2 regions of the Pseudosulfitobacter sp. DSM 107133 genome follow, and region 1 is predicted to be linked to the other one. Evidence: riboswitches for the same ligand, from Rfam matches in the RefSeq annotation. Region 1 holds a riboswitch; the other holds the start of a gene.

Region 1 (7,899 bases):
TTCCGGCACCATCCAGTTGGTGAAGAACAGGTTCCAGCCGCCTTCGCTGACCGGGTTCTGTTGGGCGCGACGTTGCACAACCGACTGCCAGTCCATGGATTGCAGATCGACCTCAAAGCCCGCTTCGCGCAGGGCTTGCGCCGCCACAACGGGCTGGTTGATCAGGCTGACCACATCGGTCGGCGCCATCAACGTGATGGGGGTCCCGTCATAGCCTGCCTCTTTCAGCAGCGCCTGAGCCTTTTCGATGTTGGCCCCACCGGTCAGGTCCTCGGACCCGGCTTCGCTGCCCAGCGGAGTCGAGCAACCGAAGATCGCACCACAGACGTTATAGTATTCGGGATCGCCCTGCATGGTCGCCAGCATCGATTCCTGATCCAGCGCGGCCATGGCCGCCTGACGGATCAACTGGTTGTCGAAGGGTGGCAGCAGGAAGTTGGGGCGGCCCACGGCGACATAGCCCAACTGGTCACGCTTTTCGACGGTGACATCGGGATTCGCGCTGAGGATCGGCAGCAGGTCGATCTGCACCTGCTCAAGATAGTCGATTTCGCCAGCCGACAGCGCGTTGATCGCGGTCAGCGAGTCGGGCATCGTGGTCCATACGACCTTGTCGACGTTCACGACCTTGCCGCCCGCCATCCAAGATGCGGGTTCGGAACGTGGCACATAGTCGTCGAATTTCTCGTAAGTGACCGACACGCCGGGTTCATATTCTTCGGCATTAAAGACGAAGGGACCGGAACCGATATATTCGGTGATGGTCTCGTCGGGCGACGTCGCCGCGACACGCGCCGGCATGATGAACGGCGGCACCGCCGACTGTTTGGAGATCACGTCCAGCAGGGGCGCGAAAGGTTCGCTCAGGGTCCAGACGACAGTTTTGTCATCCGTCGCTTCAAGGCTGTCGGTCACGTCAAAGATCAACTGCCCGCCCGAGTCGCGCTTGCCCCAACGGTTCAGCGAGGCAACAACATCGGCACCGGTCACAGGCGCGCCATCGTGGAACAGCAGACCGTCGCGCAGCGTAAAGGTATAGACCAGACCGTCGTCCGATACTTCCCAGCTTGCCATTTGCGGCTGCGGGGCAAAGTTTTCGTCCACGGCTGTCAGCACGTCATAGATCATATAGGCGTGGTCGCGCGTAATGTGCGCAGTGGTGATAACCGGATCAAGCACCCGCAGGCCCGAATGCATGACGGCTGTCAGCGTTTTTTCGTCGTCTTGTGCCAGCAAGGCACCGGGGGCCATCAGGGCGGTGCCAGCCGCCAAAGCCGCAGCAAGGCCGCGCGTGGTTTTCATAGCAGATCTTAAAGTCAGCATTTTGGATTCCCTTGTTGGATTTCGTTTGGTGATTTTAGATCGCGGCACCCGTTCTGCCGTGATCGGGGCGCGCCGTTTCGGCGCTTGCGGTCTTGAAAACGGGACCGTTGGGGCACAGCCGCAATCCGTCGCGCAGCCGCGTGAACGGCAGATCGGCAGGATTGAACGGCATCGGACCGGGCGCACAGGCCACGATGATTTCGCGTGCGATGGGTGCAAAATCGGCCCGGAAATGAGTTGAACTCTTGACCACCAGAATCGCCTGATCCTCGGGGGTGACACCGGCAAAGCGGAACATCTCGCGGTCGGCCATCTGGGCAATGCGGCTGGTGACCACCACCCGCACGCCGCCGATGCGCAGGCAGGCAGAGGGGCCAAGGTTCAGGTGCGTGCCACCGTAGTAGGGGCCTGTCGCATGAACCTTGCCGTCGGACAGGCACTCGACCAGTGCGTCAGTCTCGACCGCTGCGATGTCGGGCAGGGCGGGATGGCCGCCGATGCAAAACCGGGCTGTTGTCCCTTTCCCAGACGCATGTGCCAGCCGCACGGTTTCGGGATCAACGATCAGCCCGATCGCTGCATTCTGTGCATTCGCATCTATCAACGCGCGCAACAGCCCCGTCGTGGCCGAGACACCGCCCGCACCGGGATTGTCCTGCGTGTCGGCTATGACAACAGGACCGTCCCCGCCTGCCGCGGCTTGCGCATAGGCCACCGCGGCGTCCGGCAGGAACGTAACGTTGTCGAAATCAGCCTCGGCGGCCTCGTAGGCGGCGGCGATGGCATCGGCGGCGTGGTCAGCGGCCTGTTGTGTGGTGGCAAATGCGATGGCACAGGGGCCGCAATCGGGAATATCCGCCGCCGGGAACCCCATGAACAGCGAAGCCGTCAACACGCCATCCACCTCGACCGCGTCCAGCCCCGCATACAGCCCGCGCGCAGGGTGCATATCGGTGGTCTGAAACGGGATCGGCACCAGATAGGACATGTGCCGGAACGCCTTGGCCGGACGCACGCCCGTGCGCATCAACCTGTCCAGCAAACCCGCGGCCGTCGCCCCCGTGGCGGCCATATCCACATGCGGATAGGTGCGAAAACCCACCAGAACATCGACCGCATCCACACTGGCCTGTGAGATATTGCCATGCAGGTCCAGCGCAACGGCAATCGGCACATCCGGCCCCACGACCGCCCGGACGCGGCGCAGAATTTCACCTTCGCCGTCATCATGGTGTTCAGCGACCATCGCGCCGTGAAGATCAAGAAACACGCCGTCCAGCGGCCCCGCCGCCCCTATGCCCTGCACGATCTCTGCAAGGATCTGTTCAAACGCATCCTGCGTCACATGCGCGGACGGAATGGCACCCGCCCAAAGCACCGGAACCACGTCCCAACCCAGCGCTGCCGCCGTCGAGAACGCGCCGGAAATGCCAAGGTTCACCCCATGAACGGCCCCGGCCATATCCGCCCCGCGCACCAACGGGACATAGCCCCCGCCCTCCAGAAACGCGGTCATATCCGCCGGGTCGGGTGCGAAGGTATTCGTTTCGTGAAGAAAGCCAGCCAAGGCAACTTTCATGGAAACTCCATTGTTTTGCGAAACCGGCGCCTGAAGGGGAAGGGTTTTCGCGGTGTATTGCAGAACGATACATATATATCGTACCACAACCATAAGAGCGATTCTCCACGCACGTCAACAAGAGGTATTTGATGCCCGGCATTCTCAGATCGGATTCACCCAAAGCGACCAATTTTCATGCAGACGAAGACCGGCTGTTTGTCCGCTCTGCGGCGCGCGCCATGCAGGTGCTGGGCGCATTTCACCGCGCCGACGGTCCCCTTAGCTTGTCGCACATCGCCCAGCGCGCCGGCATCGACCGGTCGGCGGCGCAACGTCTGGTGCATACGCTGGTCAAATTGGGCTATATCCGGCGCAGCGCCGATGATCGGGGCTATTTGCCCGGGTTGCGCCTGCTGGACCACACGCTGGATGTACTGCGCATGGACCCCGTTGTGCAAAAGGCCACGCCGGTGCTGCTGGAACTGCGCAAAACCATTCCCGAACGTGTCGATCTAAGCCTGTTTGACGAAACCCGCCTGATCTATGCCCTGCGGATACAAAGCAAGCGCGAGACCTTTTTCGCCACCCTGGTCGGGCACAGCATTCCGACATTTTGCACCGCCGGCGGGCGCGCTGTATTGTCGGCGCTGCCCGACGACGCGGCACGCGACATTATCCTGCGCACACCATTGCAGCCCTACACGTCGAAAACCCGGACCGAACCGGATGAAATCATCGACAGTATCAGCACGGCCCGCCGCAATGGTTACGCGATGGTCACCGAGGAATATGTGCTGGGCGAGGTTGCGATCGGGGTCGCCATTACCGGGCGTGATGGCAGGCCGCTTGGCGCGATCCATGTTGCCGCATCGCTGGCGGAATGGACACCCGAGGAATTTGTGCGCCAATCCGCACCCGTCGCAATCGAGGCCGCCCGCGCCATTGTGGGCAGCTTGTAGTACACTCAAGGGTTGAGAATACTGTCGTTTTATTTCAGCGGTTTAGTAAGAATTTTGGAAACTATGGCGCGACACCTGCATTCCCTTGCTTGACAGCCACAGGTAAATCACGAATGCATGGCGCACGTTGGTTCCTGTTTTTACAGGCGAAGAGGGAATGCGATACGCCCACGGCCCGAAAGGGGCGCAGGCAAAGCGCTGCCGCCCCCGCGACCGTGACCGGATAGATCTGCTGACCACTGGCCTGATAGCTGGGAAGGTGGTGGATCGCTGGGCCAAGCGCCCAAAATCCGCAAGCCGGGAGACCTGCCAGCGTAGTTTGTAACGGGCGAACGGGGTGTTTCGCGACCGGCGATGGACGCTGTTCGCATGTCGTTCCCTGCTGGCCTTCCCCTGTTTCGCCATTGAAATACGAGGGAAGACATGACGCGCGCAAAAGACCCGGTTACCGTCACCATATGCACGACCTGCAAGGCAGGACAGATCGACACCGGTGAAGGGCTGCGCCCCGGCCAGCGTCTGTTCGATGCATTGTCTGACACGCTGCCCGACGGCGTGCGCCTGCGGGGTGCCGAATGTCTTTCGGCCTGTTCGCGCGGCTGTTCGCTGATCCTGTCAGGTGGCGCCGACCGCTGGACCTATGTCTACGGCGATCTTGACCCCGACACCCACCTTCCGGACATCCGCGACGGGATCGTGGCCTATGCCGCCACCGCCGACGGCATCGTGCCCTGGCGCGAACGCCCGCAGGTGTTCCGCAAACAATCCATTGCCCGCATTCCCCCACAGGAGCAGCCGCTATGAGCGACCTTACCAAAATCCCCGTCACCATTGTCACCGGCTTTCTGGGCGCGGGCAAAACCACACTGATCCGCCACCTGATGCAGAACCACGGCGGCAAACGTCTGGCGGTGCTGGTCAACGAATTTGGCACGGCGGGTGTGGATGGCGACATTCTGAAAACCTGCGCTGACGAGAATTGCCCCGCTGAAAACATTGTCGAGCTGGCCAACGGCTGCATCTGCTGCACGGTTGCCGACGACTTTATTCCCACCATCGAGGCGCTGATGGCCCTGCCCCGGACGCCCGATCACATCCTGATCGAAACCTCGGGGCTGGCATTGCCGAAACCGCTGTTGAAAGCCTTTGAATGGCCCGCAATCCGGTCGCGGATCACTGTGGACGGCGTGATTGCGCTGGCCGACGCCGAGGCTGTCGCCAAGGGACAGTTCGCCCCCGATCTGGATGCGGTACAGGCCCAACGCGAGGCCGACCAAAGCCTGGACCACGAGACGCCGTTGTCCGAAGTCTTTGAGGACCAGATCGCCTGCGCCGACATCGTGCTGCTGTCCAAGGCCGATCTGGCCGGCCCCGAAGGCGTCGCCGCCGCCCGCAGGGTGATCGAGGCGGAATCGCCGCGCAAGCTGCCCATTCTGGCGATGACTGACGGTGTGATCGACCCGCGCGTTGTGCTGGGTCTGGGGGCCGCTGCCGAAAACGATCTGGACGCTCGCCCCAGCCATCATGATGGCCATGACGACCACGAACATGACGATTTCGAAAGCATCGTGATCGACATGGGCGAAGTTGCGGATGTGGCAGCGCTGGAAGCGGCGATACTGCGCCTGGCACGCGAACATAACATCCTGCGGATCAAAGGGTATGTGGCCGTCGCGGGCAAGCCCATGCGGCTTTTGGTGCAGGCTGTCTGCGAACGCTTGCGCAGCCAGTTCGACCGTCCGTGGGGTGATGCGCCGCGCCGCAGTCAACTGGTGGTGATTGCCGAGCACGACAACATCAACCCCGCAGCCATCCGCGCTGTTCTGGGAGTCTGATACCCGATGCACGTCATCTTTCGCGAAAGCCACGGGCTGGACCAAAGCGCCATGCCGCAGGATCTGGGGCAAAGTCCGGCTGACCTGATCGTTCTGTCATTTTCCGACAGCGATCTGGGGGCTTTCGCGGCAGGTTGGCACCGTGCGCGGGGCGGATTGCCCCCCCTGCGGCTGGCCAATCTGGTGGCCTTGCAACACCCGCTGTCGGTCGACACCTACGCCGAACAGACCCTGCAAGGGGCCAGGGCCGTGCTGGTCCGCCTGATCGGCGGCGAAAGCTATTGGCCCTACGGTCTGGCCACGCTTCAGGACATGGCGCGCCGTCAGAACATCGCGCTGGCCGTGCTGCCCGCCGACGGGCGGCCCGATGCGCGGCTGGATGAACTGTCGACCCTGCCGGTATCGACCCTGCGGCGGCTACAACATTTGTGCGACACCGGCGGAGCGGTGGCGGCACAAGCGGCCCTTGCGCAGCTTGCATTGGCGGCAGAGCTGTATGCAGGCCCCGTTCAAGGGGCCAAAACCGTGCCGCAGGCCGGGTTCTATCGCCCGGACCTCGGCGTTGTCCCCGATCCCCAACGCAATGACCGCCCGTTGGCACTCGTTGCCTTTTATCGCTCTTATCTGACCGCCGCCGACACCGATCCGGTGGATGCGCTGATTGCGGCACTGGAAGCGCGCGGATTTCAAACCTTCGGCCTGTTCGCCCCCAGCCTCAAAGGCGACACGGCGCCGTGGATCGCGACGCAGATCGACCGCCTGAAACCCGCCATCATCATCAACGCCACTGCCTTTTCAGCGCAAAGCGGTGATGCCACGCCTTCACCCCTGAACGCCGCCGGTTGCCCTGTGGTGCAAGTGGCTCTGTCCACCGCGCGCAAACGGGATTGGCAGGATGGCGCACGCGGGTTGTCCCCCGCCGATCTGGCCATGCATGTGGTGTTGCCCGAAGTCGATGGCCGCCTGTTCGCGGGTGTCGTCAGTTTCAAACAACCCGGCAAACGCGACGATGCGCTGGAATACAGCCGCTTTGCCCACCGCGCCGATCCTGCGCGCGTCGCGGCAGTGGCCGACCGCGTGCTGGCGCTGCATCACCTGTCGACCCGCGCACCCGCGCAGAAAACATTGGGGCTGGTGCTGTCCACCTATCCCGGCAAGCCGTGGCAACTGGCCCATGCGGTCGGTCTGGACGCGCTGCAATCGGTCTGCACGCTGGCGGCCTCTCTGGAACAGGCGGGATATGACATTCGGGCCGCTGAGCTGGGCGATGCCACCGCTTTGGCGCAACGCTTGGACAGCCAGACGATCCGCTGGCCGCTGGCCGACTACCTCAGGGCGCTGAATACCCTGCCGCACGCGCTGCAAGACAACCTGAGCGCCGCTTGGGGCGCACCTGAGCACGACGCCACATTCACCGACGGCGCGTTCCACTTTCCCGCCTTCCTTGACGGCAAGGCCCTGATCGCGCTGCAACCCGAACGCGGCGCGGTCGCCCAGCGAGATGACGATTATCATGACCTGAGCCGCACACCACGCCACGGCTATGTCGCCTTTTACCTCTGGCTTCAGCAACAGGTGGACGCCGTGGTTCACATGGGCGCGCATGGCACGCTGGAATGGCTGCCCGGTAAATCCGTCGCCCTGTCGGACCACTGCTGGCCCGAGGCGCTGATCGGCAAGACACCTGTGTTCTACCCCTTTATCGTCAACGACCCCGGCGAGGCCGCGCAGGCCAAGCGCCGGATTGGCGCGGTCACCATCGGACACATGCCACCCCCGCTTGCCACCAGCCACCTGCCCGACACGCTGGGGCGGCTTGAAATGCTGCTGGACGAATATTCCACCGCCGACGGTCTGGACCCCGCCCGCCGCGACCGGCTGATTGCCGATATCCGCGCCGAAGCCCGGGGGCGCGGGGTCGAGGCCGATCTGGGACTGGATCAAGGCGCCAGCCCCGCCGAAGCGCTGACCCGAATCGACCGCTTTGTCTGCGACATCAAGGAAAGCCAGTACGGCGAAGGCCTGCATGTCTTTGGCACCGGCGATCATGGCAATGCGGAAATCGACGGCTTGCTGGCCGGGCTGGCAGGTCGGTTCGTGCCTCCGGGGCCGTCCGGCTCGCCCTATCGGGGCCGCAGCGACGTACTGCCGACAGGGCGCAACCTGTTCACCACCGACCCGCGTGCGGTGCCGTCGCGCGCGGCCCATGCACAGGGCGTGA
Region 2 (7,899 bases), 920 kb from region 1:
GCGATAGGCTTCGTCCGCCTTGAACCGGTGCAGCCCCAGCTTGTCCTCTTCGGCAAAGACGGCCACCGTCTTTTTGCCCATCTCGTTGGCCGCACGCATGATGCGGATGGCGATTTCACCCCGGTTGGCAATGAGGATCTTGGAAAACTCGGTCAAAGTGGACATCCTTGTATAAGTAACGGCCTGATGGTGTTCACGCAGGGTGTAGGTCAATTTACGCGACTGTTACAACCCAATGGCACCGTCGCGAAGCCTGTTTGCGGCGCATCCGGTCTGCTGCCGGACATGTTAGCGCAAAGACTCAGCCGAACCCGCGCGGGCCGGAGGATTTCAGGGGAATCCCCGCCCCTGTTGGTGGCCATGTCCCGGGGATCGGGCAGGTGCTGTTGCATTGCTGAAATTTTGGGCGTCCTGGCAAATCAAGCAGCGTTTCCGCGGGTCTCAGGCGGAGCCAGGACGCGGCGTGATGCCTTGTCAAAGCAGCAGTTATCGGGCGCTTTGTGGCGAGAACATCCATAGAACACCCTTTCCCTTGGGCCGTGGTATCTGTATATCGACCTACATGAGCAGTTTCGATGAAATGGACGCCTTCGAGGGCGCTTCGCTGTCCGCCCGCGCCATGGCCGCGCGTCCGCAACCCTATCTTGACGGGTTGAACCCCGCCCAACGTGCCGCGGTCGAACAGATGGACGGCCCCGTGCTGATGCTGGCAGGGGCGGGCACCGGCAAGACCCGCGCCCTGACCGCGCGAATCGTGCATTTGTTAATGACAGGACGGGCGCGCCCGAACGAAGTGCTGGCGGTGACCTTTACCAACAAGGCCGCGCGCGAGATGAAAATCCGCGTGGGCCAGATGCTGGGCCAGCAGATCGAAGGCATGCCGTGGCTGGGCACGTTCCACGCCATCTGTGTGAAACTGTTGCGGCGGCACGCGGAACTGGTGGGGCTGAAGTCGAACTTTACCATTCTGGACACCGACGACCAGCTGCGCCTGCTGAAACAACTGGTCAGTGCGGCGGGCATTGACGACAAACGCTGGCCCGCGCGGCAACTGGCCGGTGTCATCGACGCATGGAAAAACCGCGCCCTGACGCCGGACAAGATCCCGTCGGCGGATGCGGGGGCCTACAATCACAAGGGCGTGGAGCTGTATGCCCAATACCAGCGCCGCCTGATCGACCTGAACGCCACCGATTTCGGTGACCTGCTGTTGCACATGGTCACGATCTTCCAGAAACACCCCGACGTGCTGGAGCAGTACCAGCGTTGGTTCAAATACATTCTGGTGGACGAATATCAGGACACCAACGTGGCCCAATACCTGTGGCTGCGGCTGCTGGCGGGCGGGCACAAGAACATCTGTTGCGTGGGCGACGACGACCAGTCGATCTATGGCTGGCGCGGGGCCGAGGTGGGCAACATCCTGCGGTTTGAAAAGGATTTTCCGGGGTCGCATGTGGTGCGGCTGGAACAGAACTACCGCTCGACCCCGCATATTCTGGCTGCGGCCTCGGGGGTGATTGCGGGCAACACCGACCGTCTGGGCAAGACGCTGTGGACCGAAGAGACCGAGGGCGAGATGGTGCGCCTGATCGGCCATTGGGACGGTGAGGAAGAGGCGCGCTGGATCGGTGAAGAGATCGAGGCGGCGCAGCGTGGCACATCAAAACACGCGGTCAGCCGCAATAATCCTCGCTCGAAGAGTATTCTTCAAGAGTTCGAGCGTCTTGCGAAGCAGGATGCTCTGAATGGAGTGAAAACGCCTGAAGAGTTGTTCGCAAGAATGCGGTTTCAAAACAGTCCTTTCACGGACCAAAAATCCCGCCGTTTAATGTGGGAATTGGTCGGAAGATATGAGGATAATCAACCGCTTCCACCGGCGTTTCAAAAGTTTGACCTCGACGAAATCGCCATCCTCGTCCGCGCCTCGCACCAGATGCGCGCGTTCGAGGACCGGTTCCTGACCATCGGTCTGCCCTACCGCGTGATCGGTGGCCCGCGCTTTTACGAGCGGTTGGAGATCAGGGACGCGATGGCCTATTTTCGCGTCGTGGTGTCGCCGGACAATGATCTGGCGTTTGAACGTATCGTCAACACGCCAAAGCGCGGCCTTGGCGACAAGGCGCAGCAGACCATTCAGATCACGGCGCGGGCGAATGGCGTGAACCTGGTCGAAGGGGCGCGGATCGCGGTTGAACAAGGGCTGATCAAGGGCAAGGGTGGTGCCGAACTGCGCAAGCTGGTCGAGGGGATCGACCGGTGGTCTGCGATGCTGCGGGCCAATGGCACCCGCATTCTGGACGATGACGACAGCGTGGTGGACACCGAAACCGACACCGCGCCCGACTATACCCATATCGAACTGGCCGAGGTGATTCTGGATGACAGCGGCTATACCGCCCACTGGCAGAACGACAAGACACCCGAGGCGCCGGGGCGGCTGGAGAACCTCAAGGAGCTGATCAACCAGCTGCACAATTTCGAAAACCTGCAAGGGTTTCTGGAACACGTCAGCCTGATCATGGACAACGAGCAGGAAGGCGAGGGTGCCAAGGTCAGCATCATGACCCTGCACGCGGCCAAGGGGCTGGAATTCCCCATGGTGTTCCTGCCCGGTTGGGAGGACGGCCTGTTCCCGTCGCAACGTTCGATGGATGAAAGCGGGGTCAAGGGGCTGGAGGAAGAGCGCCGCCTTGCCTATGTCGGCATCACCCGCGCCGAGGAGGTCTGCACGATTTCCTTTGTCTCCAACCGCTTTGTGTTTGGCCAGTGGCAGTCGGCGCTGCCCTCGCGGTTTATCGACGAATTGCCCGCCGATCATGTCGACGTGCTGACCCCGCCGGGGCTGCATGGGGGCAATTACGGTGCCGCAGGCATGGCCGGTGTGCGATCCCGCCTGCACGAAGCGGCGGCCGAGGCCAATGTCTATAATTCCCCCGGATGGCGGCGCTTGCAGGCGCGCAGTCAGGACCGCTCGGTCAGCCAGCCGCGCGAAAGCCGTAACACCACCATCGACGCCAGTGCACTCAGCAGCTTTACCGTGGGCGAACGGGTGTTTCACCAGAAGTTCGGCTATGGTGCGGTTGTGGGAATCGAGGGCGACAAGCTGGAGATCGACTTTGAAAAGGCGGGGACCAAAAAGGTCGTGTCGAAGTTCATCACCGGCGCTGACGACATTCCGTTCTAAAGCGTCCGGCCATTACCCTGAGGCATCGCACATCACTTTTCGCGCCCCGCCGCAGGCGAAGGCAGCGAACAAGTGATTCATGTTTAAGGCCGGACGCTCCAGGGTCGCAAATGGTCGTGTGCTGCCGTCTTTGGGCTTGTGGTGAATCAGCAGCAACAATAGTCTGAACATCCAAGGTGCCGCCCACGGGCGGAGAATTGGGAAGCCGGTGTGATTCCGGCGCTGCCCCCGCAACGGTGAGGGTGGGATGTGACTGGCAAGGCCACTGGGGCGTTCCCCGGGAAGGTGTCAATTGCGGGCCGCAAGGCCACCCGCCCCAAGCCCGGAAACCAGCCTTGGGTGTACGTGAATCGCGGGTGGCGATGGAAGCGGCTGTGCATGGGCCTGTTTCCGTGCTGCCCTTTCCGCACCATCCGTCCAATTGAACAGGTCACGGGGCGTGACGGGAAAGGACGACAGATGTTTTCAAAGATCGTGGCAGGGCTTGCCGATCTGGATGATGCCGGCATTGGTGCGGGTGCCGACGGCGATGCGGCAGCGCGGGCGGGGTTTCTGGAATGGGTGTTCACCCTGCCACAGGATGTGCGCCCCGGACAGGCGGCGCGTGAAGTGCTGGCGCATTGGGATTATGACAATCCGGGGCCGGCAGTTACGGCCTTTCTGGACCATATCGAAGCAGCAACGCGACATGTGCCCACGCCGCAGCGCCGTGGCGGGGCTGCGGGGCGGCGGGTGTTGCACTGAGGTTCGCGCAACCGCTCTTGCCGGTATCGAGGTGTGCCGGGACGACGCGGCGCATCCTTCGCACTAAAGGCGTGGGTTGAATTAACCCGGCAGGCAAACACCTTCGTGACTGCGCCCCACCTGTGTCAGCGCGCGCGACGGGCGGCTTGGCGGGCGGCAGGCGACCACGGTCAACCCGTCGCGATTTCCGGGATTATACGACAGCCGCGCTTCGCCGGGGTCAAAACGGGCAACCGCTCCGGGGGCCAATGTGACCGATTGCCGGCATGTCTCGGGGTTCCGCTCGTCCGGCATGCACAGGCCGACCACAATCGTAAAATCGCAGGTGTTGGTCACGTCGCGCGGCTGCACCTGCCCGCGCATCCCGCTGGTGCAATGGTCCACATTCGCCCGGTAGGATATCTGCTGATAGGTGCCGGTCGTCTTGAACAGCACCCAGGGCAGCACAAGGGCCACGACGACAGCCGTGGCCAGACTGGCCCGGACCGGAACACGGCGCGGTTTGTCTTTGCCCTCGAACATATAGTGCATGACGAAAAACACGAAGCCGCCCAAAAACACCATGCCCTCGGTGATCACCGGCAGGAACGGCAAGGCGCGCCACAGGCGCTGCAAGATGTCCAATGCGGGCGGGCCGACATAGGCGGCAACAATGCCGATCAATACGCTGCCCCAGAAGGGGACCGGTCGTTTTGGCGTGCCCCGCACAGGAATGAAGCGCGACAAAAGCGCTGCCAGAATGCCGAAGACCACGCTGTTTTCCATCAGTTCCGGCATCATGTCCCCTTGGGATGTCGCGGGCCATGCCCTGTCGGCTGAATGTGCCTCAAACCCAAGGGTCGCACAACACGCGCCTGCAGGGTCGCGGTTTTCACCGGACATAAAAAAACGGCGGCCCCGGGAGGATGGGACCGCCGCCTTTGCAACTGTCGGGACCAGGGAGGAGGAAAGGCCCGACAATTTTAGGGTGCGGCGTCACCTGGGAGGAGGGTTCGCCGCGTATTTTCACCACCGGGCCAGGGAGGAGGAGAGGCCAGGTGGCGATCTGTATCCCCGTTTGATCGGGGTAGAAGGTGCGGCGACACTTGGGAGGAAGGGCCGCCGCCTTGTTCACCGCCGGGTCAGGGAGGAGGAGAGACCCGAGAGGCGATCCGTTTCCCCGTATGACCGGGGTATTTTGTACGGCGACACCTGAGGGAGGAGCGGTGTCGCCGTGTTAGTCACTGCGCAGGTCAGGGAGGAGGAGAGACCCTGCAGCGATGTCGATCCCCGTCTGATCGGGGAATTTCTGCGGCGACATCAGGGAGGAGGAGAGATGTCGCCGCGTCGTGACGAGGGGGTCCGGGAGGAGGTGGAAACCCTCGAATTCTGTGTTACTGCGCGCCGTAGGCGGCTTCGGTTGCAATCCGGCGGATCTGCGAGCGGTGGATGCCGAGGTCAAGCAGGTCGCGATCGCCCAGGCCAGCCAGCTCGTTGAATGTTTTGCGGTAAACCGCGCGTTTGGCTTGGCGGGCTGCTGCGGCGTCCAGAATGCGGGCTGTTGTTGCCAGCAGGCGCTCGGTCAAGCTGCCGTATGTTGTGGTTTGGTTCAGATAGGCCATGTTCGTCGGTGCCTCGGATGTGTGTTTCATGTTCGTTTGCGTTCATGTTGACCTCAATTTAGTCGAATGCTGCGCTTGCACAATAGACGTATAAACATTGCTGCCATGCAGCAAATGCATAGGGAGCGCTGACCTATTTTCTTAAAGCGCCCAAGGCTTGTGCAGGTCGCCGTTAGGGGTTGCACCTGCGGCTCTAACTGACACAACAATGGCTCTGAACAGAGGTATCACATGAAACTTACAAACGATCTGATCACCGCCGCCCTGAAACGAGTCGCCCTGCCGGATGGCGGCGACCTGATCAGCCGCGATTTGATTCGTGCCATCCAGATCGACGGCAGCGCCGTGCGTTTTGTCATCGAGGCCCCGACGCCCGAGGCCGCGCAGGCCATGGGCGCGGTGCGCGAGGCGGCGCAGGCTGCGGTGGCGGCTGTGCCGGGCGTGGACAGCGTACAGGTGGCGTTGACCGCCCACGGTCCCGCCGCCAAACCCTCGACACCGCCCCCCAGCCTGAAGATCGGCGGCCACCCCAAGCCGCAGGACGGCCCGACCAAGCCGTCGGGCGTGCAGCGCATTCTGGCCATCGGGTCTGGCAAGGGCGGGGTGGGCAAATCCACCGTGTCGTCGAACCTTGCCGTGGCGCTGGCCAAACAGGGCCGCAAGGTCGGCCTGCTGGATGCGGACATCTATGGTCCGTCACAGCCGCGGATGATGGGCGTGAACAAACGTCCCGCATCGCCCGACGGCAAGACCATCATCCCGCTGCATGCCCATGGTGTCACGCTGATGTCCATCGGTTTCATGATGGAAGAGGGCAAGGCCGTGGTCTGGCGGGGGCCGATGCTGATGGGCGCGTTGCAGCAGATGTTGGGGCAGGTGCAGTGGGGCGAACTGGACGTGCTGCTGGTCGACCTGCCGCCGGGCACGGGCGATGTGCAGCTGACGCTGTGTACCAAATCCGAACTGACGGGGGCCATCGTGGTCAGCACGCCGCAGGACGTGGCGCTGATTGATGCGCGCAAGGCGCTGGATATGTTCAAGACGCTGAAAACGCCTGTGCTGGGCCTGATCGAGAATATGTCGATGTTCGTCTGCCCTGATTGTGGCGCGCAACACGAGATCTTTGGCACCGGCGGCGTGGCGGCCGAGGCGCAGAAAATGGGGGTGCCGCTTTTGGGCGCATTGCCGATTGATCTGGAAACGCGGCTTGCGGGCGACAACGGAACGCCCGTGGCTGCCGGCGATGGGCCGATGGCGCAGGCCTATGCGCGGATTGCCAAGGGGCTGATCGACGGCGGCATGGCGTGATCGCTACTTAGGGTCCTGCCCCTAGGTCACCGACTCATAAGTTCGCAACCAGATCCTGATTGACGCGAGTTGTATGGATGCGAGGAAATTATCATCGCGTTTGTCATATCTTGTTGCTACCGCGCGGAAGTTTTTGAGTTTGTTGAAGAAACGCTCCACTGCGTTGCGTGCTTTGTAACGCTCGCGATCATGCGGGATGACAGGATTGCGTTGCGGCATCGAAGGGATCACGGCTTGCGCCTTCTGTTTGGCGATCAAATCACGGATCGCGTTGCTGTCATAGGCGCGATCCGCCAGCACGCTGCAGCCTTCTTTCAGTCGATCCAGCATCTGCTCTGCCGCGTGTCCATCATAGGCCTGCCCAGCCGTCAGCATGAGCCGGATCGGGCGGCCAAGCGCGTCCACCAAAGCGTGGATTTTCGTTGTCAGCCCGCCCCTTGAGCGACCCAGGCAATCGGATCGCCCCCTTTTTTAGGGCCATTTGCGCCCTGTTGGTGTACCCGGATGGAGGAGCTGTCAATCATTTGCACCTCACCCTCATATGCCTCTGATATTGCTTCAAGAATACGCGCCCAGTGACCCGCACGCCGCCAGCGGTTGAAGCGGTTCACACAGGTCGTATGCGGCCCGTATCGGGCAGGAATGTCTGCCCAGGGCGCACCAGTCCGCAAGCGCCAGAAGATGCCGTTCAAAACCCGCCGGTCATCCACACGCGGCTTGCCGCGCACCTTCGTCGGCAGCAACGGCTGGATCACCGACCATTCAAAATCTGTCAAATCAAAACGTGCCATTCTCACCTCCACATTTGCCGGAAAGTGAATCACGTTTTCTAAAGTCTGTGAATCCCTTTTATGGGTATGTGACCTAGGGTCCAGACCCTAATCCTTTGCGCGGTTTGCCTCTATATATATGCAAGCCGCGCCCAGCACGCTGAGTGCGAGCATTGTCCAGCCAAACCAAAACACCGAAATGAGCAGTGGGAATGCCCCCGGCGCTTGTTTGATCAAAGCCAGAAATGCGCCGCAAGCCAGCGTCAGAGCGGCCACCCAGCCGAGCGTG

The links. A riboswitch is a leader RNA that binds a small molecule or an ion and turns the genes downstream of it on or off. The one in region 1 is predicted to bind cobalamin.
Region 2: linked by a shared signal. The riboswitch ahead of DSM107133_RS12275 (hypothetical protein) and the one ahead of DSM107133_RS17070 (DUF1636 domain-containing protein) in region 1 are both predicted to bind cobalamin.

What each region holds. Positions count from the first base shown of each region.
Region 1 is NZ_CP085154.1:3,425,194-3,433,092, forward strand. Features, by position in the region: gene DSM107133_RS17055 (ABC transporter substrate-binding protein) at 1-1,302, opposite strand, end outside; gene DSM107133_RS17060 (M81 family metallopeptidase) at 1,358-2,902, opposite strand; gene DSM107133_RS17065 (IclR family transcriptional regulator) at 3,034-3,843, shown strand; cobalamin riboswitch at 3,955-4,172, shown strand; gene DSM107133_RS17070 (DUF1636 domain-containing protein) at 4,267-4,647, shown strand; gene cobW (cobalamin biosynthesis protein CobW) at 4,644-5,678, shown strand; gene cobN (cobaltochelatase subunit CobN) at 5,685-7,899, shown strand, end outside.
Region 2 is NZ_CP085154.1:2,503,391-2,511,289, reverse strand. Features, by position in the region: gene DSM107133_RS12285 (pyruvate carboxylase) at 1-156, opposite strand, end outside; gene DSM107133_RS12280 (UvrD-helicase domain-containing protein) at 563-3,187, shown strand; cobalamin riboswitch at 3,345-3,540, shown strand; gene DSM107133_RS12275 (hypothetical protein) at 3,647-3,931, shown strand; gene DSM107133_RS12270 (hypothetical protein) at 4,013-4,711, opposite strand; gene DSM107133_RS12265 (DUF1127 domain-containing protein) at 5,305-5,532, opposite strand; gene DSM107133_RS12260 (Mrp/NBP35 family ATP-binding protein) at 5,764-6,840, shown strand; partial or broken gene DSM107133_RS12255 (IS5 family transposase) at 6,862-7,637, opposite strand; gene DSM107133_RS12250 (hypothetical protein) at 7,874-7,899, opposite strand, start outside.